3 regions of the Pseudomonas kulmbachensis genome follow, and region 2 is predicted to be linked to each of the others. Evidence: predicted binding sites of a transcription regulator. Region 2 holds the regulator's gene; each other region holds the start of a gene.
The links. Region 2 encodes sigma-54, which starts transcription at its own class of promoters, with help from an activator protein. Its sites were predicted from a motif close to ANTGGCATNNANNTTGCTNT; they were not measured.

Region 1: the regulator sigma-54 is predicted to act here: its motif matches at 8,488-8,507, upstream of U5A05_RS16485 (flagellar basal body rod protein FlgF).
Region 3: the regulator sigma-54 is predicted to act here: its motif matches at 5,021-5,040, upstream of glnA (glutamate--ammonia ligase).

What each region holds. Positions count from the first base shown of each region.
Region 1 covers NZ_OY817088.1:3,555,027-3,565,207, reverse strand. The annotation lists gene U5A05_RS16530 (amino acid permease) at 134-1,552, shown strand; gene arfB (alternative ribosome rescue aminoacyl-tRNA hydrolase ArfB) at 1,643-2,056, shown strand; gene U5A05_RS16520 (MFS transporter) at 2,080-3,267, opposite strand; gene U5A05_RS16515 (hypothetical protein) at 3,303-3,479, opposite strand; gene U5A05_RS16510 (hypothetical protein) at 3,567-3,698, opposite strand; gene U5A05_RS16505 (amino acid aminotransferase) at 4,004-5,200, opposite strand; gene U5A05_RS16500 (4a-hydroxytetrahydrobiopterin dehydratase) at 5,200-5,556, opposite strand; gene phhA (phenylalanine 4-monooxygenase) at 5,606-6,397, opposite strand; gene U5A05_RS16490 (sigma-54-dependent transcriptional regulator) at 6,733-8,292, shown strand; gene U5A05_RS16485 (flagellar basal body rod protein FlgF) at 8,562-9,302, shown strand; gene flgG (flagellar basal-body rod protein FlgG) at 9,348-10,133, shown strand; gene flgH (flagellar basal body L-ring protein FlgH) at 10,158-10,181, shown strand, end outside.
Region 2 covers NZ_OY817088.1:4,335,127-4,345,307, reverse strand. The annotation lists gene U5A05_RS20125 (class II fumarate hydratase) at 1-192, shown strand, start outside; gene U5A05_RS20120 (DUF2753 domain-containing protein) at 220-669, shown strand; gene U5A05_RS20115 (superoxide dismutase) at 671-1,282, shown strand; gene U5A05_RS20110 (ZIP family metal transporter) at 1,310-2,206, shown strand; gene U5A05_RS20105 (HPr family phosphocarrier protein) at 2,420-2,692, opposite strand; gene rapZ (RNase adapter RapZ) at 2,708-3,565, opposite strand; gene ptsN (PTS IIA-like nitrogen regulatory protein PtsN) at 3,568-4,032, opposite strand; gene hpf (ribosome hibernation-promoting factor, HPF/YfiA family) at 4,045-4,353, opposite strand; gene U5A05_RS20085 (RNA polymerase factor sigma-54) at 4,429-5,922, opposite strand; gene lptB (LPS export ABC transporter ATP-binding protein) at 6,161-6,886, opposite strand; gene lptA (lipopolysaccharide transport periplasmic protein LptA) at 6,886-7,416, opposite strand; gene lptC (LPS export ABC transporter periplasmic protein LptC) at 7,403-7,975, opposite strand; gene U5A05_RS20065 (KdsC family phosphatase) at 7,984-8,508, opposite strand; gene U5A05_RS20060 (KpsF/GutQ family sugar-phosphate isomerase) at 8,508-9,482, opposite strand; gene U5A05_RS20055 (ATP-binding cassette domain-containing protein) at 9,775-10,181, shown strand, end outside.
Region 3 covers NZ_OY817088.1:5,050,802-5,060,982, forward strand. The annotation lists gene U5A05_RS23020 (glycogen/starch/alpha-glucan phosphorylase) at 1-485, opposite strand, end outside; gene U5A05_RS23025 (YkgJ family cysteine cluster protein) at 751-1,188, shown strand; gene typA (translational GTPase TypA) at 1,387-3,210, opposite strand; gene thiI (tRNA uracil 4-sulfurtransferase ThiI) at 3,351-4,805, opposite strand; gene glnA (glutamate--ammonia ligase) at 5,139-6,545, shown strand; gene U5A05_RS23045 (cupin domain-containing protein) at 6,751-7,143, shown strand; gene glnL (nitrogen regulation protein NR(II)) at 7,566-8,651, shown strand; gene ntrC (nitrogen regulation protein NR(I)) at 8,648-10,081, shown strand.

The DNA of each region.
Region 1 (10,181 bases), 780 kb from region 2:
ACTCGTGAAACAACCTTGGATTCCTGGCGTCTGCGCTGGGGTTTGATTTGTGTTGTAGACCCTTCGATCACTGCCTCTGGTGCTCAAGTTACAACGCACTGAATCACATCAAACCTTGTGTGGGACCTTTTCAATGAGTGGAAATACCTCGCATTCGGGCGAGCTTAAACGCGGCCTGAAAAATCGTCATATCCAACTGATAGCCCTCGGTGGCGCGATTGGTACTGGCCTGTTCCTCGGTTCGGCCGGGGTGCTGAAATCGGCCGGCCCGTCAATGATTCTGGGTTATGCGATCTGCGGCTTTATCGCCTTCATGATCATGCGCCAGCTCGGCGAAATGATCGTCGAAGAGCCGGTAGCCGGTTCTTTTAGCCACTTTGCGCATAAATATTGGGGCGGCTTTGCCGGTTTCATGTCGGGCTGGAACTGCTGGGTGCTGTACATCCTGGTGGGTATGTCAGAACTGACCGCTGTCGGTAAATACGTGCACTACTGGTGGCCCGAGATCCCGACCTGGGCCTCGGCAGCTGCCTTTTTCGTCCTGATCAACCTGATTAACCTGACCAACGTCAAAGTGTTTGGCGAGGCCGAATTCTGGTTTGCGATCATCAAGGTTGTGGCGATTGTTGGCATGATTGCTCTGGGCAGCTATCTGCTGGTCAGCGGCACCGGTGGTCCTCAGGCATCGGTCAGCAACCTGTGGGAGCATGGCGGCTTTTTCCCCAACGGGACTACCGGTCTGATCATGGCCATGGCCTTTATCATGTTCTCCTTCGGTGGTCTGGAAATGCTTGGCTTCACCGCCGCAGAAGCCGACAAGCCACGCACCGTGATCCCCAAGGCAATCAATCAGGTGATCTACCGGATCCTGATTTTCTACATCGGTGCCCTGGTGGTCCTGCTGTCGCTGACCCCGTGGGACTCGTTGCTTGAAACCCTCAATGCCGGTGGCGATAGCTACAGCAGCAGCCCGTTCGTGCAAGTGTTCTCGATGCTGGGCAGCAACACCGCTGCGCATATCCTCAACTTTGTGGTCCTGACCGCGGCGTTGTCGGTGTACAACAGCGGTACTTACTGCAACAGCCGCATGTTGCTGGGTATGGCGCAACAGGGCGATGCCCCGAAAGTGCTGGCTAAAATCGACAAGCGCGGTGTGCCGGTCAACTCGATCCTGGCCTCGGCTGCGGTCACGGTGATTGCAGTTCTGCTCAACTACCTGATGCCGCACGATGCACTGGAACTGCTGATGTCGTTGGTAGTGGCCACGCTGGTGATCAACTGGGCGATGATCAGCTACTCGCACCTCAAGTTCCGCCAGCACATGGACAAAACAGCGCAAACGCCGCTGTTCAAGGCGCTGTGGTATCCGTATGGCAACTACGTTTGCCTGGCATTCGTGGCGTTTATTCTGGTGATCATGTTGTTGATCCCGGGGATTCGTGTGTCGGTCTACGCGATTCCGGTATGGGTGGCCTTTATGTGGATGTGCTTCCTGATCAAGAACAAGCGTGCGCTGCAAGCATCAACAGCGGCTTACAGTTCAGCCAAATAAGCTGAGCGCTGAAATCAACAAACCCGGCCATTGCGCCGGGTTTGTTGTTTGTGGGGTATCCTGCACGCCCTGAAGACGGACCCATTTTTGATGCTGGTAATTTCCAACAACGTGCATATCCCTGATGCCGAGATCGAGCTGACGGCAATCCGTGCCCAGGGAGCGGGCGGGCAGAACGTCAATAAAGTCTCAAGCGCCATGCACTTGCGCTTCGATATCGTTAATTCGTCGCTGCCGCCGTTTTACAAGGAGCGGCTGCTGGCGCTGCGTGACAGCCGGATCACCAGTGATGGTGTGCTGATTCTCAAGGCCCAGCAATATCGCACCCAGGAGCAGAACCGGGCCGATGCACTGGAGCGTTTGGTCGAGTTGATCGTCAGCGCGACCAAGGTCGAGAAAAAACGCCGCCCGACCAAGCCGACCCTGGGTTCGAAAAAGCGTCGCCTGGAATCCAAGACCAAGCGCGGCAGCATCAAGGCTGGGCGGGGCAAGGTGGACTTCTAGAGAGTCCCCAATCCCCAAAGGCATTAAGTGACTCTCGCTCTCTGCGCCTGGCGATACAGATACACACTGAGCAACAACCCGCTGAGCGCCGCCAGTGCCGCAAACAGAAAGATCGAAGCAAAGCCAAAGCCTGCGGCTACGGCGCCCACCAGCGGCCCGGTGATGCCCAGTGACAGGTCGATAAACAGCGAGTACGCGCCCACCGCTGCACCACGGCTGGAGGCGGGCACCAGGTTGACCGCTTCAACCCCCAGTGCCGGGAACACCAGTGAGAAGCCGAAGCCACTCAAGGCCGCGCCCGCCAGCGCCAGTTCCGGGTTCGGCGCCAACCACAGCAACAGCAGGCCCAGGGTCTCGACGCTCAGGCAGGCAATCGCCACCCGAAAGCCGCCGATACGGTTGATAAAGTTGCCGAATATCAGCCGTGCGCCAATAAAGCTGGCGCCAAACAAGCTCAGGCACAGTACTGCGTTTTCCCAGTGATTAGTTGCGTAGTACAGGGTGATAAAGGTCGCGATGGTGCCAAAGCCGATCGAGCCCAGGGCCAGCCCGGTGCCGTGGGGCAGCACTCGCCCCAGCACATGCAGGAACGGCAAGCGCACACCGCTGACAATGGGCGCGGCCAGTTTTGGCCAGGCCAGCAACACGCCCAGGGCTCCCAGGGCAATGATGCTTGCCCCCAGGCTCCACATGCCCAGATGGCCGACCATCACCACGCCCAATGGCGCGCCAATAGCAATCGCGCCGTAGCTGGCGATGCCGTTCCAGGAAATCACCTTGGCGGTATTCTGTGCGCCAACCCGGCCAATGCCCCAGCCGATGGAGCCGGAACCCACCAGGCTTTCGGCGCTGCCCAGCACCAGCCTGCCGATCAACAGGCTGGCAAGGCTCCAGGCCGGCATGCTCGTCAGCCAGGTGGACACCAGCATAAACACACCGCTCAGGCCGCAGCCAGCCAAGCCAATCATCACGGCGCGCTTGCTGCCCCGGGTGTCAATGATGCGGCTGGCGTACGGGCGGCTCAGCAGGGTGGCCAAGTACTGCACGCTGATCACCAGCCCGGCGATTACGGTGCCGTAGCCGAGGTGGTTGTGTACGTAACCGGGCAGTACGGCCAGCGGAATGCCGATATTCAGATAGCCGATAAAGGTAAACAGAACAATGGAAACCACTTGCAGTGTGATTGCCATAGGGCGCTGTGTTTCAGGCATGGGGTAGGGGTCCTGCGGGGAGCGGTTGGGGCAGATTACAACGGTGCAACCAATTGTGTCGCGATTAAAGCCGCCAGTGCATTTTCCTGGGTGCCGAAACGCTTGAGCAAGGTTGCTTGTTTTTCGGGGCTTAGGCGTTCCCAGAGGTCGATCATTTTTTCGGCGGTGCCGATCAAAACGCTGGCTTGGGTTTCGCTGAAATTGTCAGTCACGCTTGAATCCGGAATAGGGGGGGTGGAGCGATTGTGTCAGACGGTGTGAAAAACCAGATGCTTTTCGCACCGTCTGATTGCGAACCGTCAGTCTTCGCTGTCGGCCTGGAGGCTTTCTGAAGCCTCGTCCAGTGCGGAGTTTTCGCCACTGGTGTGTTGCGGGATTGGCTGCTGGGTTTCATGCAGGCTTGGGAAGGGGAGGTTTGGGATCTCGTGCATCGTCGCGCTCCTCGCAAGGTGTGTTTAAGTAGCTTGCTAAGGATACAGGACGAAGTGTGACAATTTGTCTTTTTATTGCGTCTGGGGGGATTTGTATCGAGTTTTTCATGCGGCGGCTACAAGGCAAGCAAAATCCCCGTAGCAGCTGCCGAAGGAACGAGGCTGCGTCCGGCGACGCAGTCGACGTAAACCCGGTGAACTCGATGTATCTGAAACACCAAGGCTCAATGGTTTTGCGACTGCTGCGCAGCCGGACGCAGCCTCGTTCCTTCGTCAGCTGCTACGGATTTCAGATGTGTCGAAAGTCAGTGAGTACACACCTGCGCAATTGCCTTGGCCAGCAGGCTCAGGCGGGTGCCGTCTACTCCGGCCATGTTGGCGCGACCGGAACCGACCATGTACACGCTGTGTTTCTCGCGCAACAACTGGACTTGCTCCTGAGTCAGGCCGGTGTACGAAAACATCCCGCGCTGCTGATTAATATGCGCGAAGTGCTCAGCCAGCCCGAATGGCGCCAGTGCTTCTACCAGACCGCTGCGCAATTGCGCTATCCGGCTGCGCATGGCTTCCACTTCTTCGATCCACACGCTTTTGAGCTGTGCATCGCCGAGGATCGTCGCCACCACTGCCGCGCCATGATCCGGCGGGTTGGACCACAGGTTGCGCGCCAGATAAGCCAACTGACTGCGGATGTCCGTCAGCTTTTCGGCATCATGGGCACACACAATCAAGGCGCCGACACGTTCGCGATACAGGCCGAAGTTCTTCGAGCACGAACTGGTGATCAGGACTTCCGGCAGCTCACGGGCAAACAGGCGAGTCGACCAGGCATCTGCTTCCAGTCCATCGCCGAAGCCTTGGTAGGCGAAGTCGATCAACGGCAACAGTTCGCGGCGGCGTACTACGTCCAGTACCTGCAGCCAGTCAGCCTGGGACAGGTCGAACCCGGTCGGGTTGTGGCAGCAAGCGTGCAGCAGCACCACATCGCCTTTTGGCGCGTGTTCCAGCGCTTCGAGCATCGCAGCAACGTTGAGCTTGTTGTCGCTGCCCACGTACGGGTAGTGGCTGATCTTCAGCCCGGCAGCGGCAAAGATGGTTTCGTGGATCGGCCAGGTCGGATCGCTCAGCCAGATGCCACGGCCCGGCAGGCATTGTGCGATAAAGTCGGCGCTCAGGCGCAACGCGCCGGTGCCGCCCGGAGTCTGGGTGGCGCCTGCACGTTTGCCCGCCAGCAGGGGCGAGTCCTCACCCAGTACCAGTTCGCTGATCAGTTGCCCGAAACGGCTGTCGCCATGACCGCCGATATAGGTTTTGGTCTGCTGCTGGTCTACCAGGCGCTGTTCGGCCTGTTTGACCGATTGCAAGATCGGCGTCAGGCCATTGGCGTCTTTATAGACGCCCACGCCCAAGTCGAACTTGTCGGGGTTGTTGTCCTGCTGGTAGGCGTCCATCAAACCAAGAATCGGGTCGCCCGGTACCCGACCAATAGCGGCAAAGTGCATTACTTGCGGCCTTCGGCGGTTTTTGCAACTTCGTCAGTGCGCGCGGCCATGATGAAGTCGTTGCGGTGCAGGCCTTTGATCGAGTGGCTCCACCAGGTCACGGTGACCGAGCCCCACTCGGTCAGCAGGCCTGGGTGATGGCCTTCAGCCTCAGCGATTTCGCCCACGGCATTGGTAAAGGCCAGTGCGAACTTGAAATTCTTGAACAGAAAGACCTTTTCCAGCTGCATGACGCCGTCGCGAACTTCGATGTTCCAGTCGGGGATCTGTTTGATCAGCATCGGCAGTTCTTCGTCGCTGACCTGTGGAGCATCGGCGCGGCAGGCTTCGCAGTGGGCTTGGTTCAGTGCGTTCATGGTGGATTCCTGAATTCGGTTTTTATTGATGTAAGTATAAAAAGTCGGGTTAAGCCGCTTTGGGTTTAGGCGCGAACTTTGGCGCGTGCAGGCCCATTGTCATGCCTTTTTCGACCATGCCCATAATGTCTTCGTGGGCCAGGTCAAACAGTCGCTTCAAGTCCGGCAGGACAAAATACAGCGGCTGCAAAATATCGATGCGATACGGCGTGCGCATGGCTTCCAGCGGATCGAACACCTGATGTTCCGGTTCTGACGACAGGCTGTAAACCGTTTCTTTGGGCGATGAAAGAATCCCGCCACCATAAATGCGCTTGCCTTCAGGGGTGTCGACCAGGCCGAACTCGATGGTCATCCAGTACAGGCGGGCCAGATACACGCGCTGTTCCTTGCTCGCTTGCAGCCCCAGCTTGCCGTAGGTGTGGGTGAACTCGGCAAACCACGGGTTGGTCAGCAGCGGGCAATGGCCGAAGATCTCGTGGAAAATATCGGGCTCTTGCAGGTAATCCAGCTCTTCGGGGGTGCGAATAAAGGTCGCTACCGGGAACTGCTTATTGGCCAGCAATTCGAAGAAGGTCTGGAAGGGGATCAGCGCGGGTACGCGGGCAACTTGCCAGCCGGTGGTGGCGCCCAATACCTGATTGATTTCGCTCAGTTGCGGGATTCTGTCGTGGGGCAGGCCAAGCTTCTCGATGCCTTGCATGTACTCAGGGCAGGCGCGGCCTTCCAGCAGTTTCAACTGACGGGTAATCAGCGTGTTCCACACCGCGTGTTCTGCAGGTGTGTAGTCGATAAAGCCATTGGCATCCGGCTCACGGGCGACGTATTTCGTTTGCTTCATGGGGCTCTCCGCAAGGAAATCGTTTTTATTATTCGGCGTTGTTGCGATGCCTTAGTGATACCCCAAGTGATTGCGTCGTACAGCTAGCCTTAAGCCAGTAATGCTGGGATGATGCGTCTAATTCGTAAAGTAATCGTTACGATGTGATGGTTGCTCTGTCATTGCTGAGTAACCGACAGCAAAACTGTCACAAAATCGTGACGATGAAATGCCACTGAAGTAGGAAAACTTCTCTGTGGGAGCGAGCCTGCTCGCGAAAGGCGCTCTTGAGGCCTTCGCGAGCAGGCTCGCTCCCACACTGGATCTCCATTGTTAGTTATTCCCGAGCCCTGCCCATGCGCATCAAAGTCCACTGCCAAAACCGGATTGGCATTCTTCGCGACATTCTCAACCTGCTGGTTGCCTATGGCATCAACGTCAAGCGGGGCGAGGTGGGGGGCGATCAGGGCAATGCGATTTACCTGTACTGCCCAAATTTGATCAACCTGCAATTCCAGGCCCTGCGTCCGAAGTTTGAAACCATCGCCGGGGTATTCGGAGTCAAGCGCGTAGGTTTGATGCCCAGCGAACGCAGGCATATGGAACTCAATGCCTTGCTCGGGGCGCTGGAGTTTCCGGTGTTGTCCATTGATATGGGCGGTTGCATCGTTGCCGCCAACCGTGCCGCCGCGCAGTTGCTCGGGGTTCGTGTCGACGAGGTGCCGGGGATTTCCCTGTCGCGTTACGCCGAAGATTTTGACCTGCCCGAACTGGTGCGGGCCAACAAGTCGCGGATCAATGGCTTGCGGGTCAAGATCAAGGGGCTGGTGTATCTGGCGGACATTGCACCGCTGCAACTGGAGCACGATGAAAGCGAGGCGATGGCGGGCGCAGTCCTTACCCTGCACCGCGCTGACCGCGTGGGCGAGCAAATCTACAACGTGCGCAAACAGGAGTTGCGCGGTTTTGACAGTATCTTCCAGAGTTCGAAAGTCATGGCCGCCGTGGTGCGTGAAGCCCGGCGCATGGCGCCACTGGACGCGCCACTGTTAATAGAAGGCGAAACCGGGACCGGCAAGGAGCTGCTGGCCCGCGCCTGTCACCTGGCCAGCCCCCGTGGCCAGTCGCCATTGATGGCGCTCAACTGTGCTGGCCTGCCCGAGTCGATGGCCGAAACCGAGCTGTTCGGTTATGGCCCCGGAGCGTTTGAAGGGGCGCGCGCCGAAGGCAAACTCGGCCTGCTGGAACTGACAGCGGGCGGTACGTTGTTTCTCGATGGTGTGGGTGAAATGAGCCCGCGTTTGCAGGTCAAACTGTTGCGCTTTTTGCAGGACGGCTGCTTCCGGCGTGTCGGCAGCGATGAAGAGGTGTATCTGGATGTGCGGGTTATGTGCGCCACCCAGGTCGACCTGTCCGAGTTGTGTGCCAAAGGTGAGTTCCGCCAGGACCTTTACCACCGGCTCAACGTGCTGTCGCTGCACATCCCGCCGCTGCGTGATTGCCTGGACGGACTTGAGCCTTTGGTCGAGCATTTTCTGGATCAGGCCAGCCGACAAATCGGTTGCCCGCTGCCGCGTCTGGCGCCTGCGGCCATGGATCGCCTGAGCCACTACCACTGGCCGGGCAACGTGCGCCAACTGGAGAACGTGTTGTTTCAGGCGGTTTCGCTGTGTGATGGCGGGATGGTAAAGGCCGAGCATATTCGCTTGCCGGATTACGGCGTACGCCAGCCGTTGGGTGAGTTTTCGATGGAGGGCGGCCTGGAGCAGATTGTCGGGCGTTTCGAGAAGGCGGTGCTGGAGCAGCTGTATTCCGAGCACCCGAGCAGCCGATTGCTGGGCAAGCGGCTGGGGGTTTCCCACACCACCATCGCCAACAAACTGCGCGAGCACGACATTATCAAGACGAAGCAGTAGAACCGTGGGAGCGTTGTCTGCTCGCGAACGGCCTTCGCGAGCAGGCTCGCTCCCACAGGTTGTGCGTTGTCTGGCAGACCATGCCTTGCCGCTACCGGCAGAACCCCGCCGTATTTACGTCTTTTCCCTTTCTCGCCTCGTCCGCCAATCTCCCTCCAGCCCGGTCAAACCGGCCTTTCCCACCGTCAAAAAATAGTTGGTGCGCAAATTGCTTTAACCACCGCAGTACAGCGGTGGGCGGCAAGCGTCCGTCAGACAGAGGAAAGACTGTGGACAAGTACCTTTATGTGGCAATGACCGGCGCCAGTCAGAACGCACTGGCGCAAAAGGCGCATGCCAACAATCTGGCGAACATCTCGACCAACGGTTTTCAGCGTGACCTGGAGCAGGCGCGTTCGATGCCGGTGTTTGGCGACAGCTTTCCGGCGCGGGCCTTTGCCCTGACTGAGCGCCCGGCAACCGATTTCAGCCCCGGTGCCATGATCGAGACCGGCCGTGACCTGGATGTGGCCGTGTCCGGCGATGGCTGGCTGGCCGTGCAGGCTCCTGACGGCAGCGAAGCCTATGTGCGCACCGCGAGCATGAACGTGGACGCCCTTGGCATGCTGCGTGCTGGCAATGGCATGCCGATCATGGGCAACGGTGGGCCGATTGCAGTGCCGCCCCAGCAGCAGATCGAGGTTGGTCAGGACGGCACCATCAGCATCCGCGCCCAGGGCGAAGGCCCACGCGTCATGGCGCAAGTGGACCGGATCAAGCTGGTCCAGCCGGACTTGAAAACCATGACCAAGGGCCTGGACGGCTTGATCCACACCAGCGACGGCCAGCCTGCTGTGGCAGATGCCAACGTGCGAGTGGTCTCGGGGTTTCTGGAGGCGAGCAACGTCAATGCCGTCGATGAAATGACCTCGGTGCTGGCACTTTCCAAGCAGTTCGAGCTGCACATCAAAATGATGAACACCGCCAAAGAAGACGATCAGGCCATGACTCGCGTCTTGTCCATCAGCTAATTACTTGAACGCAGCGCCGAAAAACCGGCGCGCGAGGAGAGCACCATGCTTCCAGCACTGTGGGTTGCAAAAACCGGTTTGGCTGCACAAGACACCAACCTGACCACCATTTCCAACAACCTGGCCAACGTGTCGACCACCGGTTTCAAACGTGATCGCGCCGAGTTCCAGGATTTGCTCTATCAGATCAAGCGCCAGCCTGGCGCCCAATCGACCCAGGACAGCGAGCTGCCTTCGGGTCTGCAAGTGGGCACCGGGGTGCGCATCGTCGGCACGCAAAAGAACTTTGCCGCCGGTAGCCTGCAAACCACTGATCAGCCATTGGATATGGCGATCAATGGCCGGGGCTTTTTCCAGATCATGCAGCCCGATGGGACTACGGCCTACAGCCGCGACGGTACATTCCACCTGGACTCTAACGGCCAGATCGTCACCGCCAGCGGTTTTGCCTTGGAACCGGCGATTGTGGTGCCTGCCGATGCGCAGACCTTCACCGTAGGCCAGGACGGCACCGTGTCGGTGACGATTGCCGGTAACCCGGCCGCGCAGGTGATCGGCAACGTGCAGACCGCCGACTTTATTAACCCGGCCGGTTTGCAGTCCCAGGGCGGCAACCTGTTCCTGGAAACCGCCTCCAGCGGCGCACCGCAAATTGGTACACCTGGCCTCAACGGTTTTGGTCTGACCATGCAAAGCATGCTGGAGACCTCGAACGTCAGCACCGTGGAAGAAATGGTCAACATGATCACCACTCAGCGCGCCTACGAGATGAACTCAAAAGTGATCTCCACCGCTGACCAGATGTTGTCGTTCGTTACGCAAAACCTGTAATTACGTGAAATAGCGGGAGAGCTCATGAAGCGCTTGTTTTCTGTTCTG
Region 2 (10,181 bases):
CTGGCGCGTAATCCGATTCTGGTGACGGCCCTGAACCCGATCATTGGTTATCAGAAGGCTGCCGAAATCGCCAAGACCGCCTATCAACAAGGCCGCCCGGTGATTGATGTGGCCCTCGAATACACCGACCTGCCACGCAGCCAGCTTGAGGTCTTGCTCGACCCCGAGAAGTTGACTGCAGGCGGCGTTTAACGCATCGACACTGCTTTGGAGGCTCACATGGAACACTGGAAACGCACGATCGAAAGAGCCAATCGCTGTTTCGCCGAGGGCGAGCTGGTCGATGCGCGGGAGCATTACTTGCAGGCGCTGGCGCTGGCACAAGTTCTGTTCGAGCGCTGGAGTGATGCCGACGAAGCAGTAGCGGCTTGTGTCATTTCGCACCACAACCTGGCGGATCTGCACCTGCGGCTCAACCAGCCGGAGGAGAGCGTCGAGTACCTCTGCGCGATCCACCAGCGTTTATTGCAAACCATGCAGAACGCTCGCCTGTCGTCGGCCTTGCGTGAAGCAGCGTTGCGTCAGAGCAGTAAAACCTATGTTGAGCTTTTGAACTTTATCAGTGAGCACGGTGAGTACCCGCGCTCCAATCTTTTACTCAAAAGCAACCTGGCTCAGAGCAGCCATGAATATTCGACAGTTAGCGGCCATCACTTGGGAGCACATTGATATGACTTACACCTTGCCTGCCTTGCCTTATGCCTACGACGCGCTCGAGCCGCACATTGATGCGCAAACCATGGAAATCCACTACACCAAGCATCACCAGACCTATATCAACAACCTGAATGCGGCGGTGGAGGGCACGGAGTGGGCCCAGTGGCCTGTGGAAAAACTGGTGGCCAGTGTTAATCAGTTGCCCGAAAAGCTGCGGGCAGCGGTGATTAACCAAGGTGGCGGGCATGCCAACCATTCGCTGTTCTGGGAAGTTATGAGCCCTCAAGGCGGTGGCAAGCCCGAAGGTGAGTTGGCCAAGGCGATTGATCAGCAACTGGGCGGGCTGGAGACCTTCAAGGAGAACTTCACCAAGGCAGCGCTGACTCGTTTTGGTAGTGGCTGGGCCTGGCTGAGTGTGACCCCGCAAAAAACACTGGTGATCGAGAGCAGTGGTAACCAGGACAGTCCGTTGATGAATGGCAATACGCCGATTCTCGGGCTGGACGTATGGGAGCACGCCTATTACCTGCGCTATCAAAACCGTCGCCCGGAATACATCAATGCGTTTTACAACGTGATTAATTGGCCTGAAGTGGCGCGTCGCTATCAAGCAGCGATTGGCTGAGCCCACTCAAAAGGATTCAGGCGGATTATGGGCACGCAAATATTGGCGGTAGGTGGCGTGCGGATGTTTCGCTATGCCCTCGGCACGCTCTTGCTACTGGCGGGCACAGCCTTGCTGGTAGCCAAGGGTTTGGTCTGGCTGGATCTGGAGCCGAAACTGTTGCGGGCGCTGCAGGGCGGTTCGCTCTGTGCGCTGGGCACTGCATTGGGTGCGGTGCCGGTATTGGTCATTCGTAAAATGCCGGTGGCGGTCAGCGATACCTTACTTGGCTTTGGTGCCGGGGTGATGTTGGCGGCCACGGCCTTTTCGCTGATTGTGCCGGGGATTGCTGCCGCTCAAGGCCTGGGGTTGTCGCCCTGGTCTTCCAGCGGGCTGATCAGTCTGGGCATCATGCTGGGCGCTTTCTGCCTGTTTCTGGTGGATCGCAAGGTCTCGGGTGTCGGGCCGGAGGTGTTCGCCAGCCGCCCAGGCGAGCCGGTTATTGCACCGCGGATCTGGTTGTTTGTGATTGCGATTGTGGCGCACAACATTCCCGAAGGCATGGCGGTCGGGGTGTCGGCGGGGGGCGGTATGCCTGATGCCGATAGCCTGGCGATGGGCATAGCCTTGCAGGATGTGCCTGAAGGGCTGGTGATTGCCTTGGTGCTGGCAGGGGCGGGCATGTCGCGGGTCAAGGCGTTCCTGATTGGCGCAGCCTCCGGTCTGGTTGAGCCGGTGTTCGCGGTGCTCTGCGCTTGGCTGGTCAATCTGGCTGAGGTGTTGTTACCGTTGGGGCTGGCATTGGCGGCAGGGGCGATGCTGTTGGTGGTCACGCAGGAGGTGATCCCGGAGTCGCGGCGCAATGGTCACGAAAAACTGGCGAGCCTGGGGTTGTGTGTTGGCTTTTGCCTGATGATGGTGATGGATACGGCGCTTGGGGCGTAGTCGCAGCCTTCGTTCCTCGCCGGCGACAAGGCGAGCAAAACTCCTGTAGCAGTTGACGAGTAGAACGAGGCTACGTTCGGCTGCGAAGCAGCCGTAAAACCATTCAGCCTTGGTGTTTCAGATAAATCGCGTATACCGGGTTTACGACGATTGCATCGCCGAACGCAGCCTCGTGGAGCTCGTCAGCTGCTACGAGCAATTGCGTCGCTTTGCTCACTCACCCTCATCAAAGAAGTTGTTGATCAGTTTGGCCAGTGCATCCAGAGCTTCCTGCTCCTGCTCACCTTCGGTCATCAGGTGGATGGTGGTTCCCTTGCCCGCAGCGAGCATCATCATGGCCATGATGCTTTTGCCATCTACCATTGATTCAGGAGTACGACCCGCCCGGATCTGACATGGGAACTGCCCTGCGATACCGACGAACTTTGCTGATGCCCGGGCGTGCAAGCCCAGTTTGTTGATGATTTCAATTTCCAGTACAGGCATCGCGGGGTAGATCCTTCAAGTAAGGTCGCGGTGGCGAACCTGGACGTTCTTCAGAGTTTCTTGCAGGCATTTGCCCAAGCGTTCGGTCAGGTACACCGAGCGGTGATGCCCGCCCGTGCAGCCAATACCAATCGTTACATAGGCACGATTACTGGCAGCAAAACGCGGTAGCCACTTCAACAGGTAACTGGAGATATCCTGGAACATCTCTTCGACATCGGGTTGTGCTGCCAGATAGTCGGCAACCGGTTGGTCGAGTCCCGATTGCTCGCGCAGCTCGGGTTTCCAGTACGGGTTAGGCAGGCAACGTACGTCAAAGACCAGATCAGCATCCACTGGCATCCCGCGCTTGAAGCCAAACGACTCAACCAAAAAGGCAGTGCCGGGTTCAGGCTTGTTCAGCAGGCGCAACTTGATGGTGTCACGCAACTGATACAAGTTCAGATTGGTGGTGTTGATGGTCAGGTCTGCGAGGTCAACAATTGGCCCGAGCAGTTGGGTTTCGTCTCGAATAGCTTCGGCAAGTGAGCGGCTTGCGCTGCTGAGCGGGTGACGGCGACGTGTTTCCGAGAAGCGCTTGAGCAAGGTTTCTTCGTCGGCGTCCAGGTACAGAACATCGCACTGGATATGCCGATTACGAACCTCTTCAAGCAGTTGGGGGAAACGTGACAAGTGGCTCGGCAGGTTTCGCGCATCGATCGATACGGCCACCAGCGGCTGCGCCAATTCGGTGTGAATCAGCGCACGCTCGGCCAGTTCCGGCAGCAAGCCGGCTGGCAGGTTGTCGATGCAGTAGAAGCCGTTATCTTCAAGGACGGCGAGGGCTGTACTTTTACCGGAGCCGGAGCGTCCGCTGACAATTACTAAGCGCATGATTAATGACCGTTCTGTACGTCCAGAACAACCTGATACAACGCTTCGTTGCTGGATGCGTTACGCAGTCTTTCGCGAACGTCTTTACGATCGAGCATGCTGGCAATCTGCCGGAGCAGTTCCAGGTGTGCATCGGTTGCCGCTTCTGGCACCAGCAAAACGAACAGCAGGTCGACCGGCGCGCCATCGATGGCGTCGAAATCTATAGGGGCGTCGAGGTGAAGCAAGGCGCTGACTGGCGACTCACAGCCCTTGAGGCGGCAGTGGGGTATGGCGATGCCGTTACCAAAACCGGTAGAACCCAGTTTTTCACGGGCGATAAGGCTCTCAAAAACATCCTGCATTTCGAGACCAGGCACTTCGCGGCTGATCAGGTTGGCAATGTGTTCGAGTGCGCGCTTTTTACTGCCGCCCGGCGCGTTCACCAAGGAACGGCCGGGGGTCAGGATACTTTCAAGTCGGATCATGGGTAGGGAGTATTAACGACCGGTCGCGCCCTGGAGCAGGCTTTGGGTCTTTTCCTTATGCTTTTTCAGTTGGCGATCAAGCTTGTCAGTGAGCAGATCAATGGCGGCATACATGTCGTCATGCTCGGCGTTGGCAACGACTTCTCCTCCATGGATGTGCAAGGTGGCTTCGATCTTCTGTTTAAGTTTTTCGACCGCCATCGTTACCTGTACGTTGGTAATCTTGTCGAAGTGACGCTCCAGTCGGTCGAGTTTTTCGCCGATGTAAGCGCGTAGCGGTTCGGTGACTTCCAGTTGGTGTCCACTGATGTTGACTTGCATACAGTTTCTCCTTTGATGCCATTGCATAAAGCGGCAGGCCGAGCAGCCTGCCACTGAAACGCTGGGGTCCGTGGCTTACATCAACCGCTTACGTTCGCTTGAAGGCGCTATCCCTAGGGATTCGCGGTACTTGGCGACGGTGCGACGGGCTACCTGAATACCTTGTGCCTCCAGTAAACCAGCGATCTTGCTGTCACTCAACGGCTTTTTCTGATTTTCAGCCGCAACCAGTTTTTTGATGATGGCACGGATCGCGGTGGAGGAGCATTCGCCGCCTTCGGAGGTGCTGACGTGGCTGGAGAAAAAGTACTTAAGCTCATAAATACCGCGGGGGGTATGCATGAATTTCTGCGTAGTTACTCGCGAAATCGTTGATTCGTGCATGCCGACAGCTTCTGCGATGTCATGCAGTACCAACGGCTTCATGGCCTCGTCGCCATATTCCAGAAAGCCGCGCTGATGCTCGACGATTTGGGTAGCCACTTTCATCAGGGTTTCGTTGCGGCTTTGCAGGCTTTTGATGAACCAGCGTGCTTCCTGCAACTGGTTGCGCATAAAGGTGTTGTCGGCACTGGTGTCGGCGCGGCGCACGAAACCCGCGTATTGCGGGTTGACCCGCAAGCGTGGCACGGACTCTTGATTGAGTTCTACCAGCCAGCGTTCGTTGTCCTTGCGTACGATCACGTCAGGTACGACGTACTCGGCTTCGCTGGACTCGATTTGCGAGCCAGGGCGCGGGTTGAGGCTTTGCACCAGCTCAATGACCTGGCGCAGCTCGTCTTCCTTGAGCTTCATGCGGCGCATGAGTTGGCTGTAGTCGCGCGCGCCCAGCAGATCGATGTAGTCAGTGACCAGGCGTTTGGCTTCGTTCAGCCAGGGTGTCTTGGCCGGGAGCTGACGCAATTGCAGCAGCAGGCACTCGCCCAGGTTGCGCGCACCGATGCCAGATGGCTCGAATTGCTGAATGCGGTGCAGAACGGCTTCGATTTCATCGAGCTCAATGTCCAGTTCCGGATCGAACGCTTCGAGAATTTCCTCGAGGGTTTCGTCCAGGTAGCCCTGGTTGTTGATGCAGTCGATAAGGGTCACGCCGATCAGTCGGTCGGTGTCAGACATCGGTGCCAGGTTCAATTGCCACAGCAGGTGACTTTGCAGGCTTTCGCCAGCAGAGGTGCGGGTGGTGAAGTCCCACTCGTCATCGTCGTTGCTTGGCAGGCTGCTGGCGCTGGTCTGGTAGATGTCTTCCCAGGCGGTATCGACTGGCAGTTCATTGGGAATGCGGTCGTTCCAGTCGCCTTCGTCCAGGTTATCTACAGTTTGCGCAGATTCCTGGTAAGTCGGTTCCTGAACGTCGGTATTGGGTTTTTGCTCGATGTTGTCGGCCAGGGGGTCTGCATTGTCGAAGTCGTCGCCTTCTTCCTGGCGTTCGAGCATCGGATTGGACTCCAGGGCTTCCTGGATTTCCTGTTGCAGGTCGAGGGTCGACAATTGGAGCAGGCGGATGGCCTGTTGCAGCTGAGGTGTCATCGTCAGCTGCTGGCCCATTCTCAAGACTAGCGATGGTTTCATGGCAGGGGCTTAACACCTTATTCGCCGGCGCACATGGCGCCATCCACTACAGGGCGCGTGAGCGCCAAACATAAGCAAATTATATGCCTGAAACCGATGCGTTTGCCTAGGGGGTGCTCAGATTAGTTTTTTGCTTGCGCAACTAATCGAGAGCGCTCCCCATCGAGCGCCTGGATAATAAAAATCATGCGGACTTTTTTCTGTCCTTGGCGCTCCGGCAACACGCTATATCCTGGCCTTACAAGCGGAATTCATTGCCCAGATACACTTCTCTCACCAACTTGTTGGCAAGAATCGTTTCAGCATCACCTTCGGCAATAAGTTGGCCGTCGTTAACGATATAAGCGGTTTCGCAGATGTCGAGGGTTTCGCGCACGTTGTGATCAGTGATCAGTACGCCAATGCCCTTGGCTTTGAGGTGGTAGATGATTTGCTTGATGTCGCCGACCGAGATCGGGTCAACCCCGGCAAAGGGTTCGTCGAGCAGGATGAACTTGGGGGCGGTGGCCAGTGCCCGGGCAATTTCTACTCGGCGACGCTCGCCGCCCGACAGGCTCATGCCCAGGTTGTCGCGGATGTGGTTGATGTGGAACTCTTGCAGCAAGCTTTCCAGCTCTTTGCGTCGACCTGCCTTGTCGAGTTCCTTGCGGGTCTCGAGGATCGCCATGATGTTGTCGGCTACCGACAGCTTGCGAAAAATCGAGGCTTCCTGCGGCAAGTAACCAATACCGGCGCGTGCGCGACCGTGCATCGGCTCATGGCTGACGTCCAGGTCATCGATCAGGACGCGGCCCTGATCGGCATGTACCAGGCCGACAATCATATAGAAGCACGTGGTTTTGCCCGCGCCGTTAGGGCCGAGCAAGCCCACGATTTGCCCGCTGTCGATCGACAGGCTGACATCACGTACTACCTGACGGCTCTTGTAGCTTTTGGCCAGATGCTGGGCTTTCAGAGTTGCCATTACTGGGCCTTCTTCTTGGGCTGGATCACCATGTCAATGCGTGGGCGAGGTGCTGTGACCTGGCTGCCATTGGCGCGACCGGCGCTGGCGACTTGTTTCACCGTGTCGTAGATGATTTTTTCACCTTCGGTGGTGTTGCCGTCGTTGATGACTTTAGCCTTGTCGATCAGCACGATGCGGTTTTGCGGCGCATGGTATTGAATGGTAACGGCATAAGCCTGAACCGGCTTGGGGTCCGTGGCTTTCTGCAGTTGCTCGAAGTAAGCCAGGTTGCCGACGGAAGTAACCACGTCGATCTCGCCCGCGCTATTGCGAGTAATGGTGACGGTGTTGCCAGTGATTTTCATCGAACCCTGGGTGATGATTACATCGCCCTTGTAGGTGGCAACGCCTTGCTTGTCATCCAGTTGGGCTTCGTTGGCCTGGATGCGGATAGGTTGCTCGTTGTCGTTCGGCAGAGCCCAGGCGCTCACGCTTCCCAGTGCTGCGCTCAAGCTGAGCAATAAAGGGAGGGTTTTAACGAGACTCATACTGTCCTCTTACGTTGGACAGCAGGTCCATCCTGCCGTCTTTCAAATATGCTTTCATGCCCTTGCCGGTCGTTACGCCGCCAGCACCGTCGATTCTAACGTCTCGCTCGGTCTGCGCATATTGCTTCTGCGGGAATACAGTCATGCGGGTACTGGTAATAACGGTGCTGCGGTTCTTCTCGTCGGTGCGGGCAACACGCACCGAGTCGATCAGCTCGACCTGCGTACCGTCCGGGTTGACTTCGCCACGCTCGCTCTGCACGTGCCATGGGTATGCCGTGCCGCGATACATTTGCATGTCGGGGCGGGTCAGTTGAGTGACTTCCGACGCTTTAAGATGTTCAAGCTTGTCGGAGGTCATCTCGTATTGCAGCTTGCCGTCTGGCAAGTACTGAAGGCTGCGTGCATTGACGGCGTAATAGTCGATAGCCTGTTCATCAACAGCCACGGCAGGGGTGTCGAGAAAGCGTTCCGGTCTGATATTCCAGTAGCCAACTGCCGCAAACAGCGAAGCAATGACCGCGAATAGCAGAATGTGGCGAATCTTTTTGCTCAGCATATAAAGCTCTATAGGTAGGCGGCGTGGGCTGCGTCCAGGCTGCCCTGGGCACGCAGAATCAGCTCGCAGAATTCGCGGGCGGCACCTTCGCCACCACGTGCCTGAGTAACGCCATGGGCGTGTTCGCGAACAAAGCCAGCGGCATTGGCCACCGCCATGCCCAGGCCGACACGACGGATGACCGGCAAGTCAGGCAGATCATCGCCCAGATAGGCGACCTGTTCATAGCTTAGGTTGAGTTGGCCAAGAAGCTCGTCCAACACGACCAATTTGTCTTCTCGACCCTGATACAGGTGTGGAATACCCAGGTTTTGCGCGCGGCGCTCGACCACCGGGGTTTTGCGGCCGCTGATGATCGCGGTCTGGACTCCTGCAGCCATCAGCATCTTGATGCCCTGGCCGTCGAGGGTGTTGAAGGTCTTGAACTCGCTGCCGTCTTCGAGGAAGTACAGGCGGCCGTCGGTCAAAACGCCGTCAACGTCGAAAATGGCCAGCTTGATGTTTTTACCGCGCTTGAGAAGTTCCTGGGTCATTACATTACTCCTGCGCGTAGCAGATCGTGCATGTTCAAGGCACCAACCGGGCGGTCTTCCTTGTCGACAACAACCAGCGCGCTGATTTTGTGGTCTTCCATAATTTTCAGGGCTTCGGCCGCCAGGATGTCAGCGCGGGCGGTTTTACCGTGTGGGGTCATGACCGCATCGATGGTTGCATTGCGGATATCGATCTCACGGTCCAGGGTGCGACGCAAGTCGCCGTCAGTAAAGATTCCGGCCAAGCGGCCGTCTTCTTCAACGACCACGGTCATGCCCAGGCCCTTGCGGGTCATTTCCATCAGCGCTTCCTTGAGCAGCGTGCCGCGCTGTACCTGCGGCAGCTCGTCGCCAGAGTGCATGACGTTTTCGACTTTCAGCAACAAGCGACGGCCCAGGGCGCCACCAGGGTGGGAAAAGGCAAAGTCTTCTGCTGTGAAACCGCGGGCTTCAAGCAGTGCAATGGCCAGTGCATCGCCCAGAACCAGGGTTGCCGTGGTGGAGGAGGTCGGTGCCAGATTCAGCGGGCAAGCCTCTTGGGCTACGCGTGCGTCAAGGCTGACGTCGGCGGCCTTGGCCAGTGGCGACTCTAGATTGCCGGTCATGCTGATCAGTTTGATGCCAAGGCGTTTGATCAGGGGCAGCAAGGTGACAATTTCGGCGGTTGAGCCGGAGTTGGACAGTGCGAGGATGATGTCATCGCGGGTGATCATGCCCATGTCGCCGTGGCTGGCTTCTGCCGGGTGAACGAAAAAAGCCGTGGTGCCGGTGCTGGCCAGGGTGGCGGCAATCTTGTTGCCTATGTGCCCTGACTTGCCCATGCCGACCACGACTACCCGGCCTTTACTAGCCAAAATCATCTCGCAAGCGCGTACGAAATCTGCGTCGATATGTGCCAGTAAACCTTCTACGGCTTCCAGTTCGAGGCGGATAGTGCGTTGGGCAGATTGAATCAGGTCGCTGGATTGGCTCATGGTTGAAGTCGGGTAGCCTGAGAAAAGGCAACGATTATAGCGGTTATGTGCGCATCCCTCACGCTTGATCGCAGTGCATTGTTGTCTCTTTAGGCAAAGACTTCGTGTGATTTAAGAAAAACCCTCTTTATTTCACTGTATTGAGGCTTAACCGGCACTCCTTCGGCCTTGGGCGGTCACTATGAGCGGTGGTATAGTTCGCCGCCAGTTCGGCCCGCCAGGGAACGCGTGCTTCTTGATAAGAAGTTTGGTGTCCGGGTGAGAGGCAGACGCTGTATCGCAAGGAGTTTAGATGAGCGCCGATAACGCCTACGCGGTCGAGCTGAAGGGAGTGTCCTTCAAGCGCGGCACGCGCAGCATCTTCAATAATGTCGATATTCGTATTCCGCGTGGCAAGGTCACGGGAATCATGGGCCCGTCGGGCTGCGGCAAAACCACACTATTGCGCCTGATGGGCATGCAACTGCGTCCCAGTAGCGGCGAAGTGTGGGTCAATGATCAAAACCTGCCGACCCTGTCGCGCAGTGATTTGTTTGATGCCCGCAAGCATATGGGCGTGCTGTTTCAGAGCGGTGCGCTGTTTACCGATCTGGACGTGTTCGAGAACGTTGCCTTCCCGCTGCGGGTGCATACCGAGCTGCCGGAAGAAATGATTCGCGACATTGTGTTGCTGAAATTGCAGGCAGTGGGCTTGCGCGG
Region 3 (10,181 bases), 720 kb from region 2:
CAGCCGTCGACGATGCTCTGGCGAAACAACCCGTGCTCATAGCGAATGCCATAGCCGTGGGCGGCAATGCCCAGGGTCGACATGCTTTCCATAAAGCAGGCCGCCAATCGACCCAGGCCGCCGTTACCGAGCGCCGCATCCGGCTCCAGCAGGCGGATGCGCTCCAGATCAACCCCCAGCTCGGTGAGAGCCTCGCGGGCCACCTCCAGCAGCCCCAGATTGCTCAGGCTGTCGTACAACAAGCGACCGATGAGGAATTCCAGCGACAGGTAGTACACCCGCTTCTGATCCTTGCGATAAATCTGTCGCGTGTGGTCCATCCAGTGCTCGACCATATGGTCGCGGGCGGCCAGAGCAATAGCTTCAAACCAGTCATGGTCAAACGCGTGTTCCGGGTCCTTACCCACCGCGTAAGTCAGCTTGGCTACTACAGCGGCACGGAAAGCCGCCACCTGTGCGTCACGAACAAGCGGTTCCTGGGGCATCGATACAACCTCAATCGAGATGGGACGATTTGAAGAACGAGTGGTGTCAGCCTAGACGCTTCAACACAAACAAAATGCTTTGTTTCGGGCTTTTTTGAACAGTTTATTTAAAAAAACTGACGAAGTGAGCGATGCCCCAAAACGAGGCGCAAACGCAGTTGAACGCTTTAAAACATGGCCCTGATCGAAAAACCGGCAAATGGTTGTTCACTCATTCGCCAACCCCGGTATGATCGCGCGCCCTGATGCACGCTGGAATACAAGCCTGATGAAGTCCAACCTGATCGCCGCCGCGGAAATCGACCGTCTCGATACCTGGGCCAAATACTCCGCGCCCATGTGCGGCTCCTGCATTTCCAGCTGCTGCACGTTGCCGGTCGAGGTCAAGATCAAAGACCTGATCCGCATCGGCATCGTTGACGAGTTCGAGATGGGCGATCCGCCGAAGAACATCGCCAAGCGCCTGCAAAAAGAAGGGATCGTGGAGCGCTTCAATCAGAAGTCCGGGATTTTCACCCTGCAGCGCATGAGCAATAACGACTGCCTGTACCTGGATCGCAAGTCGCGCATGTGCACCATCTACGAAATCCGCCCGGACACCTGCCGCAACCACCCTAGAGTGGGCCCGCGTCCAGGGTATTGCGCCTACGTGCCCAAAGCTGTCGAGCGCAAGAACAGCAGCGAAAAGTTGATGGTGTTTTAAAACAGATCGTGTAGCCGCTGCCGCAGGCTGCGATGGGCTGCGAAGCGGCCCTGCTGTTTTGATGAAAAGCCAAGGTCCTTCGGACCTTATCATAGCCTTCGGCAGCGGCTACAGAGTTCAGATATCAAGAAACACAGGCACAAAAAAACGCCCCCGACCGCAAGGTCGGGGGCGTTTTTTTACGGCTAACTAAATAACTTAGTTGTTACCGGATTTTTTCGCAGCGCGGGTACGCTCGCTTTCGCCCAGGATCTTCTTACGAAGACGGATGGACTTAGGCGTTACTTCGCACAGTTCATCTTCTTGTACGAATTCCAGAGCTTGCTCCAGAGTGAAGCGGATAGGCGGAACCAAAGCGATGGTTTCGTCTTTACCCGAAGCACGCATGTTGTCGAGCTTCTTGCCTTTGGTTGGGTTAACGCCCAGGTCGTTGTCGCGGCTGTTGATGCCGACGATTTGACCTTCGTACACGTCTTCACCGTGACCCAGGAACAGTTTGCCGCGAGCTTGCAGGGTTTCCAGCGAGTAAGTCAGAGCCTTACCGGTAGCAACCGAAACCAGAACGCCGTTCTGACGGCCGGACATGTCGCCCGACTTCATCACGTCGTAACGGTCGAAGATCGAGGTCAGGATGCCAGCGCCCGAAGTCAGAGTCAGGAACTCGTTACGGAAACCGATCAGGCCACGTGCAGGGATGTTGTATTCAAGACGAACACGGCCCTTGCCATCCGGAACCATGTTGGTCAGATCGCCTTTACGGATACCGATCTGTTCCATGATTGCGCCCTGCGATTCTTCTGGCAGGTCGATGGTTACGTTTTCGTACGGTTCGTGCTTAACGCCGTCAACCATGCGGATGATTACTTCCGGACGACCAACACCCATTTCGAAGCCTTCGCGACGCATGGTTTCGATCAGTACCGACAAGTGCAGCTCACCACGGCCAGACACTTTGAACTTGTCAGCGGTGTCGCCTTCTTCAACGCGCAGAGCAACGTTGTACAGCAGTTCTTTGTCCAGACGCTCTTTGATGTTACGGCTGGTTACGAACTTGCCTTCACGGCCGCAGAACGGCGAGTCGTTAACCTGGAAGGTCATCGAAACGGTTGGTTCGTCAACGGTCAGCGGCTTCATCGCTTCAACATTCAGTGGGTCGCACAGAGTGTCGGAGATGAACAGCTGGTCGAAGCCGCTGATGCAGACGATGTCGCCTGCCGAAGCTTCTTCAACGTCGATACGGTGCAGACCGTGGTGACCCATCAGCTTCAGGATACGACCGTTACGGCGCTTGCCGTCAGCATCGATAGCCACAACCTGGGTGTTAGGCTTGACGCGACCACGAGCGATACGGCCAACACCGATAATGCCCAGGAAGCTGTTGTAGTCCAGTGCCGAGATTTGCATCTGGAACGGACCGTCACGGTCAACTTGTGGTGCTGGTACGTGGTCAACAATGGCCTGGTACAGCGGGGTCATGTCTTCAGCCATGTCGGTGTGTTCCAGACCGGCAATGCCGTTCAGGGCCGAGGCGTAAACCACTTTGAAGTCCAGCTGTTCTTCGGTAGCACCCAGGTTGTCGAACAGGTCGAAGATCTGATCCAGAACCCAGTCCGGACGCGCGCCTGGACGGTCAACCTTGTTGATTACCACGATTGGACGCAGGCCGGCTTCGAAAGCCTTCTTGGTCACAAAACGGGTTTGCGGCATAGGGCCGTCTTGAGCGTCAACCAGCAGCAGAACGGAGTCAACCATCGACATTACGCGTTCAACTTCGCCGCCGAAGTCGGCGTGGCCCGGGGTATCCACGATGTTGATGTGGTAGCCGTTCCAGTTGATAGCGGTGTTCTTGGCAAGAATGGTAATGCCGCGCTCTTTTTCCTGGTCGTTGGAGTCCATCACGCGCTCGTCGTTGAGCTCGTTGCGCTCCAGAGTGCCGGATTGACGCAAGAGTTTGTCTACCAGAGTAGTTTTACCGTGGTCAACGTGAGCAATGATGGCGATGTTACGTAGATTTTCGATCACTTGTGTATCTCGATCAGAGGATTCGGTGTGCTGACTGAGTCCAGGCAGCGATTAACAGTAGAGTCCGTGCAAGCCGTTACAGCTTGACGGTGGCGTCGGGGGGCCGGTGACGCAGGCCACAGGCATACAGCCCCGGGCTCTTAGCTCGGTCGATAAACGCGCACATTGGCATGTCCCTCACTGAGCAAATGGTGAGCATGCAGGCGACTCATCACGCCTTTGTCGCAATACAACAGGTACTGACGGGTGTCATCCAGTTCCTTGAAGCGGCTGTTCAGTGCATAGAACGGCAACGCTTGTACTTCGATGCCAGCCAGTTCCAGCGGTTGATCTTCCTGAGCATCCGGGTGACGGATGTCGATCACGATCTGGCCCGCCAGCACTTCGCTGACTTCTTCGACTTGCAAGTCCTGGCCCAATTCATCGATTACCCGATCAATCGGCACCAGTTTGGCCTGCTCAAGCGCTCGCTCAAGCACGGCCATATCGAACTGTTGTTCTTCGTACTCCACGCGGTTGCGTTTGGCGTGGGTCTTGGGGTTAACCGAAATAACCCCGCAATATTCAGGCATGTGCTTGGCAAAATCGGCCGTACCGATTTCAACCGCCTGATCAATGATGTCCTGCTTGTGGCTCGCAATCAGCGGGCGCAGCACCAATTTGTCAGTAGCCGAGTCAATCAGCGACAAGTTGGGCAGCGTCTGACTGGAAACCTGGGAAATCGCTTCACCGGTCACCAGTACTTCGATGTCGAGCCGCTCAGCGATACGGGTCGCTGCGCGCAACATCATACGCTTCAAAATGACACCCATATGACTGTTATCGACTTTGCCGAGAATTTCGCCCAAAACCTCTTCGAACGGAACGCTGACAAACAGCACGCGCTGCGAGCTGCCGTACTTCTTCCATATATAGTGCGCGACTTCCATCACGCCCAGTTCGTGGGCACGCCCGCCGAGGTTGAAGAAGCAAAAGTGGCTCATCAGGCCGCGACGCATGATCTGGTAGGCCGCAACTGTGGAGTCGAAGCCACCGGACATCAACACCAGGGTCTGTTCCAGAGAGCCCAGCGGGAAGCCGCCAATGCTGTCGTGCTGGCTGTGAATCACAAACAACCGTTGGTCGCGAATTTCGAAGCGGACTTCAATTTCCGGCTTTTTCAGATCAATTCCAGCCGCCCCACACTCACGACGCAGCTTGCTGCCGACGTATTTCTCGATTTCCATCGAGGTAAATGGGTGCTTGCCACCGCGTTTGCAACGTACGGAAAAGATCTTGCCTGCCAGCGCATCGCCGAAGTGCATTTTGCACTTTTCAACGACGTCATCGAAGTCGCCCAAAGGGTACTCGTCGACTTGCAGGAAATGCGCGATGCCCGGCATGCAGCTCAGGCGCTCGGTCATGTCTTTCAAGGCTTTAGGGTCACTTACGCGCGTTTGCAGCTCGATGTTGTCCCACACGCCCGTCACCACCACAGCCGGGTCCAGATCGCGGAGCACAGTACGGATGTTTTTAGCCAATTGACGGACGAAACGCATCCGAACCGGACGGCTCTTGATAGTGATTTCGGGGAAGACTTTAACGATTAGTTTCATGAAAACAGCGCGCGAGCAGCCTGCCAAAAAAGGGGGGCGCGGATTATAGCGGAAATTGCTCAAGGTTTAACCAGTTATCGTACAAACGGTTTTCAACGCACCAAAATGGAACATAAACCCCGGATTTCGCTTCATTTGAGTGCGATAAACGCCGCTAATCGGTAGTCTGCGACGCTAACCTGCTTGAGATTGGGGCATAAAACCCAAGTCGGGGCACTGGCATGCAATTTGCTCCCTTGTGAGGCAGGTTGCCTTGGCAGAGTATTCGCGCCGGCATCAACCACTTATCAAGGGCTCTCCACTACCAAGCCCTAAGCCACCCCGGAGGACACTATGTCGAAGTCGGTTCAACTCATCAAAGATCATGACGTCAAGTGGATTGATCTGCGCTTCACTGACACCAAAGGCACTCAGCACCACGTGACCATGCCGGCCCGTGATGCGCTCGATGAAAACTTCTTCATCGATGGCAAAATGTTCGACGGCTCCTCCATTGCTGGCTGGAAAGGCATCGAAGCGTCCGACATGATCCTGCTGCCAGACGACAGCACTGCCGTTCTGGATCCGTTCACCGAACAGCCAACGCTGATTCTGGTGTGCGACATCATCGAACCTTCGACCATGCAAGGCTATGACCGCGACCCACGCGCCATCGCTACCCGTGCCGAGGAATACCTGAAGTCCACCGGTATCGGCGACACCGTTTTCGTCGGTCCGGAGCCAGAGTTCTTCATCTTCGACCAGGTCAAGTTCAAGTCCGATATTTCCGGCTCCATGTTCAAGATCTACTCCGAACAAGGTTCGTGGATGTCCGACCAGGACGTGGAAGGCGGCAACAAAGGCCACCGTCCAGGCGTTAAAGGCGGCTATTTCCCTGTTCCGCCGTTCGACCATGACCACGAAATCCGTACCTCCATGTGCAACGCCATGGAAGAAATGGGCCTGGTCATCGAAGTTCACCACCACGAAGTGGCAACTGCCGGCCAGAACGAAATCGGCGTGCAGTTCAACACCCTGGTGAAAAAGGCTGACGAAGTTCAGACCCTGAAGTACTGCGTACACAACGTGGCAGACGCCTACGGCCGTACCGCTACTTTCATGCCTAAGCCTCTGTACGGCGACAACGGCTCGGGTATGCACGTACACATGTCCATCTCCAAAGATGGCAAGAACACCTTCGCTGGCGAAGGCTATGCCGGCCTGTCCGACACCGCCCTGTACTTCATCGGCGGCATCATCAAGCACGGTAAGGCCCTGAACGGCTTCACTAACCCGGCTACCAACTCCTACAAGCGTCTGGTACCAGGTTTCGAAGCTCCGGTAATGCTGGCCTACTCGGCTCGCAACCGTTCCGCGTCGATCCGTATTCCTTACGTGTCCAGCCCTAAGGCTCGCCGTATCGAAGCACGTTTCCCGGATCCAGCCGCTAACCCGTACCTGTGCTTCGCCGCACTGATGATGGCTGGCCTGGACGGCATCCAGAACAAGATCCACCCTGGCGATGCAGCTGACAAAAACCTGTACGACCTGCCGCCTGAAGAGGCGAAAGAGATCCCACAAGTTTGCGGCAGCCTGAAAGAAGCCCTGGAAGAGCTGGACAAAGGTCGTGCGTTCCTGACCAAAGGCGGCGTTTTCAGCGACGATTTCATCGACGCTTACATCGCCCTGAAAAGCGAAGAAGAAATCCAGGTCCGTACCTTCGTACACCCACTGGAATACGAGCTGTACTACAGCTGCTGATCCAGTAACGCTCGCGCAAGCGGCGTGACCTGAAAAAAGCCTCCTACGGGAGGCTTTTTTTATGCGCAACGTCTTACACCAGCCTCAGCAATACCCGGTCAACTTCTCACTCACACCTGACAGCCACCCCAAAGCGCGATCTGTAGTTTGAGCCGACTTCTCAAACGGACGCTGCCATGACACCTGCACACACACCCTCAAAGCCTTGCTCCTGCCCCTCGCCTGCCTCGCGTTGCTCGGGTGCAGCAACAAACCACCCGGTGTACAGGTTGAGCAGCTGCTCAAGACCGGCGAAACCTGGGATGGCACTGCTTACGCCCCGTACCCCACCGGCCAGCCTGAAATTACCGTTGTCAAAATCACCATTCCCGCCAACACCACACTCAATTGGCACGAGCACCCCATGCCTAATGTGGCCTATGTGCTGTCAGGCGAGCTGCAGGTTGAAACCAGGGACAGCCAACAAAAAATCACCGTACGCCCAGGTGAAGCCCTGCCCGAAGTAGTGCAGACCTCCCACCGCGGAACCAGCGGTAACAAGCCCGTTGAGCTGATCGTATTTTATGCCGGTGGCAGCGGCATGCCCCTGTCCCGGTAAGCACCTCGCGGGTAGCTCTTCCCTGGAGCTGCCCCACTTGATCAGCCCAACTGTGGGAGCGAGCTTGCTCGCGAAGGTCCCAAGAGCCACGGTTATCCAGCAAGCGCGCGGTATTGTTCACGACCTTCGCAAACAAGATCGCTCCCACAGAGTGACTGAACAATATTGCCGTACAGCTGGTATTTTGAAGGGACTGAATCTATTCAGCCTCAATGCACTATATTGGTGCAGTAGCTGTTCAGAATGTTCACTTGCCAGCCCAATTTGGTTCAAAACCGCTCGCAACCTGATCAAGAGCGCTACCTAACCGGGCTCAAAGCCCCTATTTCAGGCGATTCGCGCTTCTTTTCAGAGCCTTGGTTTGTTTTTTGCATTTTCCTTGCACCAGCGCCTCACCCGCGCACGCAATCCGGGACCGGCCCATGACCATCAGTGACGCCCTGCACCGACTGTTACTCGATAACCTGACCACTGCCACGCTTTTACTCAATGCCGATTTACGCCTTGAGTACATGAACCCGGCGGCGGAAATGCTGCTGGCGATCAGCGGACAACGCAGTCACGGGCAATTCATCAGCGAGCTGTTCACCGAGTCCACCGAAGCTCTGCATTCCTTGCGCCAAGCGGTTGAACAGGCCCACCCGTTCACCAAGCGCGAAGCCATGTTGACCTCGTTAACGGGCCAGAACCTGACGGTGGATTACGCCGTAACGCCAATCTTGAGCAATGGCGACACCATGCTGCTGCTCGAAGTCCACCCACGCGACCGCCTGCTGCGCATCACCAAAGAAGAAGCCCAGTTGTCCAAACAGGAAACCAGCAAGATGCTGGTGCGCGGGCTGGCCCATGAAATCAAGAACCCGCTGGGTGGCATTCGCGGTGCAGCGCAGTTGCTGGCCCGCCAGTTGCCCGACGAAAGCCTGCGCGACTACACCAACGTGATCATCGAAGAGGCCGACCGCCTGCGTAATCTGGTCGACCGCATGCTGGGCTCCAACAAACTGCCTTCGCTGGCCATGACCAATGTTCATGAAGTGCTGGAGCGCGTATGCAATCTGGTTGAGGCCGAGACACAGGGCAGCATCACTTTGGTGCGTGACTATGATCCGAGCCTGCCCGACCTGCTGATCGACCGTGAACAAATGATCCAGGCAGTACTCAATATCGTGCGCAACGCGATGCAGGCCATCGGCAGCCAGAACGAGCTGCGTCTGGGCCGCATCAGCCTGCGTACCCGCGCCATGCGCCAGTTCACCATTGGTCATGTGCGCCACCGACTGGTCACCAAAATCGAAATTATCGACAACGGGCCGGGCATCCCGGCCGAGTTGCAAGACACCCTGTTCTTCCCGATGGTCAGCGGCCGCCCTGATGGCACCGGGCTGGGCCTAGCCATCACGCAGAACATCATCAGTCAGCACCAGGGGTTGATCGAGTGTGAAAGCCACCCCGGCCACACACTCTTCTCGATCTTTCTACCACTGGAACAAGGAGCCGCATCGACATGAGCCGAAGTGAAACCGTGTGGATCGTCGACGACGACCGTTCTATCCGCTGGGTCCTGGAAAAAGCCTTGCAACAGGAAGGCATGACCACACAAAGCTTCGACAGCGCCGATGGCGTGATGAGTCGCCTGGCTCGCCAGCAGCCCGATGTCATTATTTCCGACATCCGTATGCCTGGCTCCAGCGGCCTGGACTTGCTGGCCAAGATTCGCGAACAGCACCCCCGTCTGCCCGTGATCATCATGACCGCTCATTCCGACCTGGACAGCGCCGTGGCCTCCTATCAAGGTGGTGCGTTTGAATACCTGCCCAAGCCATTTGATGTCGATGAAGCCGTATCACTGGTCAAACGTGCCAACCAGCACGCTCAGGAACAACAAGGCCTGACAGTGGTTCCAGCACTGGCCAGAACCCCGGAAATCATCGGCGAAGCGCCGGCGATGCAGGAGGTGTTCCGCGCCATTGGCCGCCTTAGCCATTCAAACATCACGGTTCTGATCAACGGCGAGTCGGGCACGGGCAAGGAGTTGGTGGCCCACGCCCTGCACCGCCACAGCCCACGGGCCGCGTCGCCGTTTATTGCGTTGAACATGGCAGCGATCCCCAAGGACCTGATGGAGTCCGAACTGTTCGGCCACGAAAAAGGTGCCTTCACCGGAGCCGCGAACCTGCGCAGGGGCCGTTTTGAGCAAGCCGATGGCGGTACGCTGTTCCTGGATGAAATCGGCGACATGCCTGCCGACACCCAAACCCGTCTGCTGCGGGTTCTGGCCGATGGCGAGTTCTACCGGGTTGGCGGCCACACGCCGGTCAAGGTCGACGTACGGATCATCGCTGCTACCCACCAGAACCTCGAAACCCTGGTACAGGCTGGCAAGTTTCGCGAAGACTTGTTCCACCGTCTGAACGTGATCCGCATCCATATCCCGCGCCTGTCGGACCGTCGCGAAGACATTCCGACCCTGGCCCGGCACTTTCTCAGCAGCGCCGCGCAAGAGCTGTCCGTGGAGCCCAAGCTGCTGAAGGCCGAAACCGAGCAATACCTGAAAAACCTGCCGTGGCCAGGCAACGTGCGCCAGCTTGAAAACACCTGCCGCTGGATCACGGTAATGGCTTCGGGCCGCGAAGTGCATATCAGCGACTTGCCGCCCGAACTGCTGAACCTGCAGCAGGACACTTCTCCAGTGACCAACTGGGAGCAAGCGCTGCGCCAGTGGGCCGACCAGGCGCTGGGCCGTGGCCAGTCCAATTTGCTCGACAGTGCAGTGCCTACCTTTGAGCGCATCATGATCGAGACCGCGCTCAAGCACACCGCAGGCCGACGCCGCGATGCCGCCGTGCTGCTGGGCTGGGGCCGCAACACCCTGACTCGCAAAATCAAGGAACTGGGCATGAAGATCGATGGCGACGAGGATGACAGCGACGAAGCTTAAGTACCTGCCACACACCTTCCCTGTGGGAGCGGGCTTGCTCGCGATAGGAGTGACGCGGTTTTCCTGTAAAACCGCAGTGATGCCATCGCGAGCAAGCCCG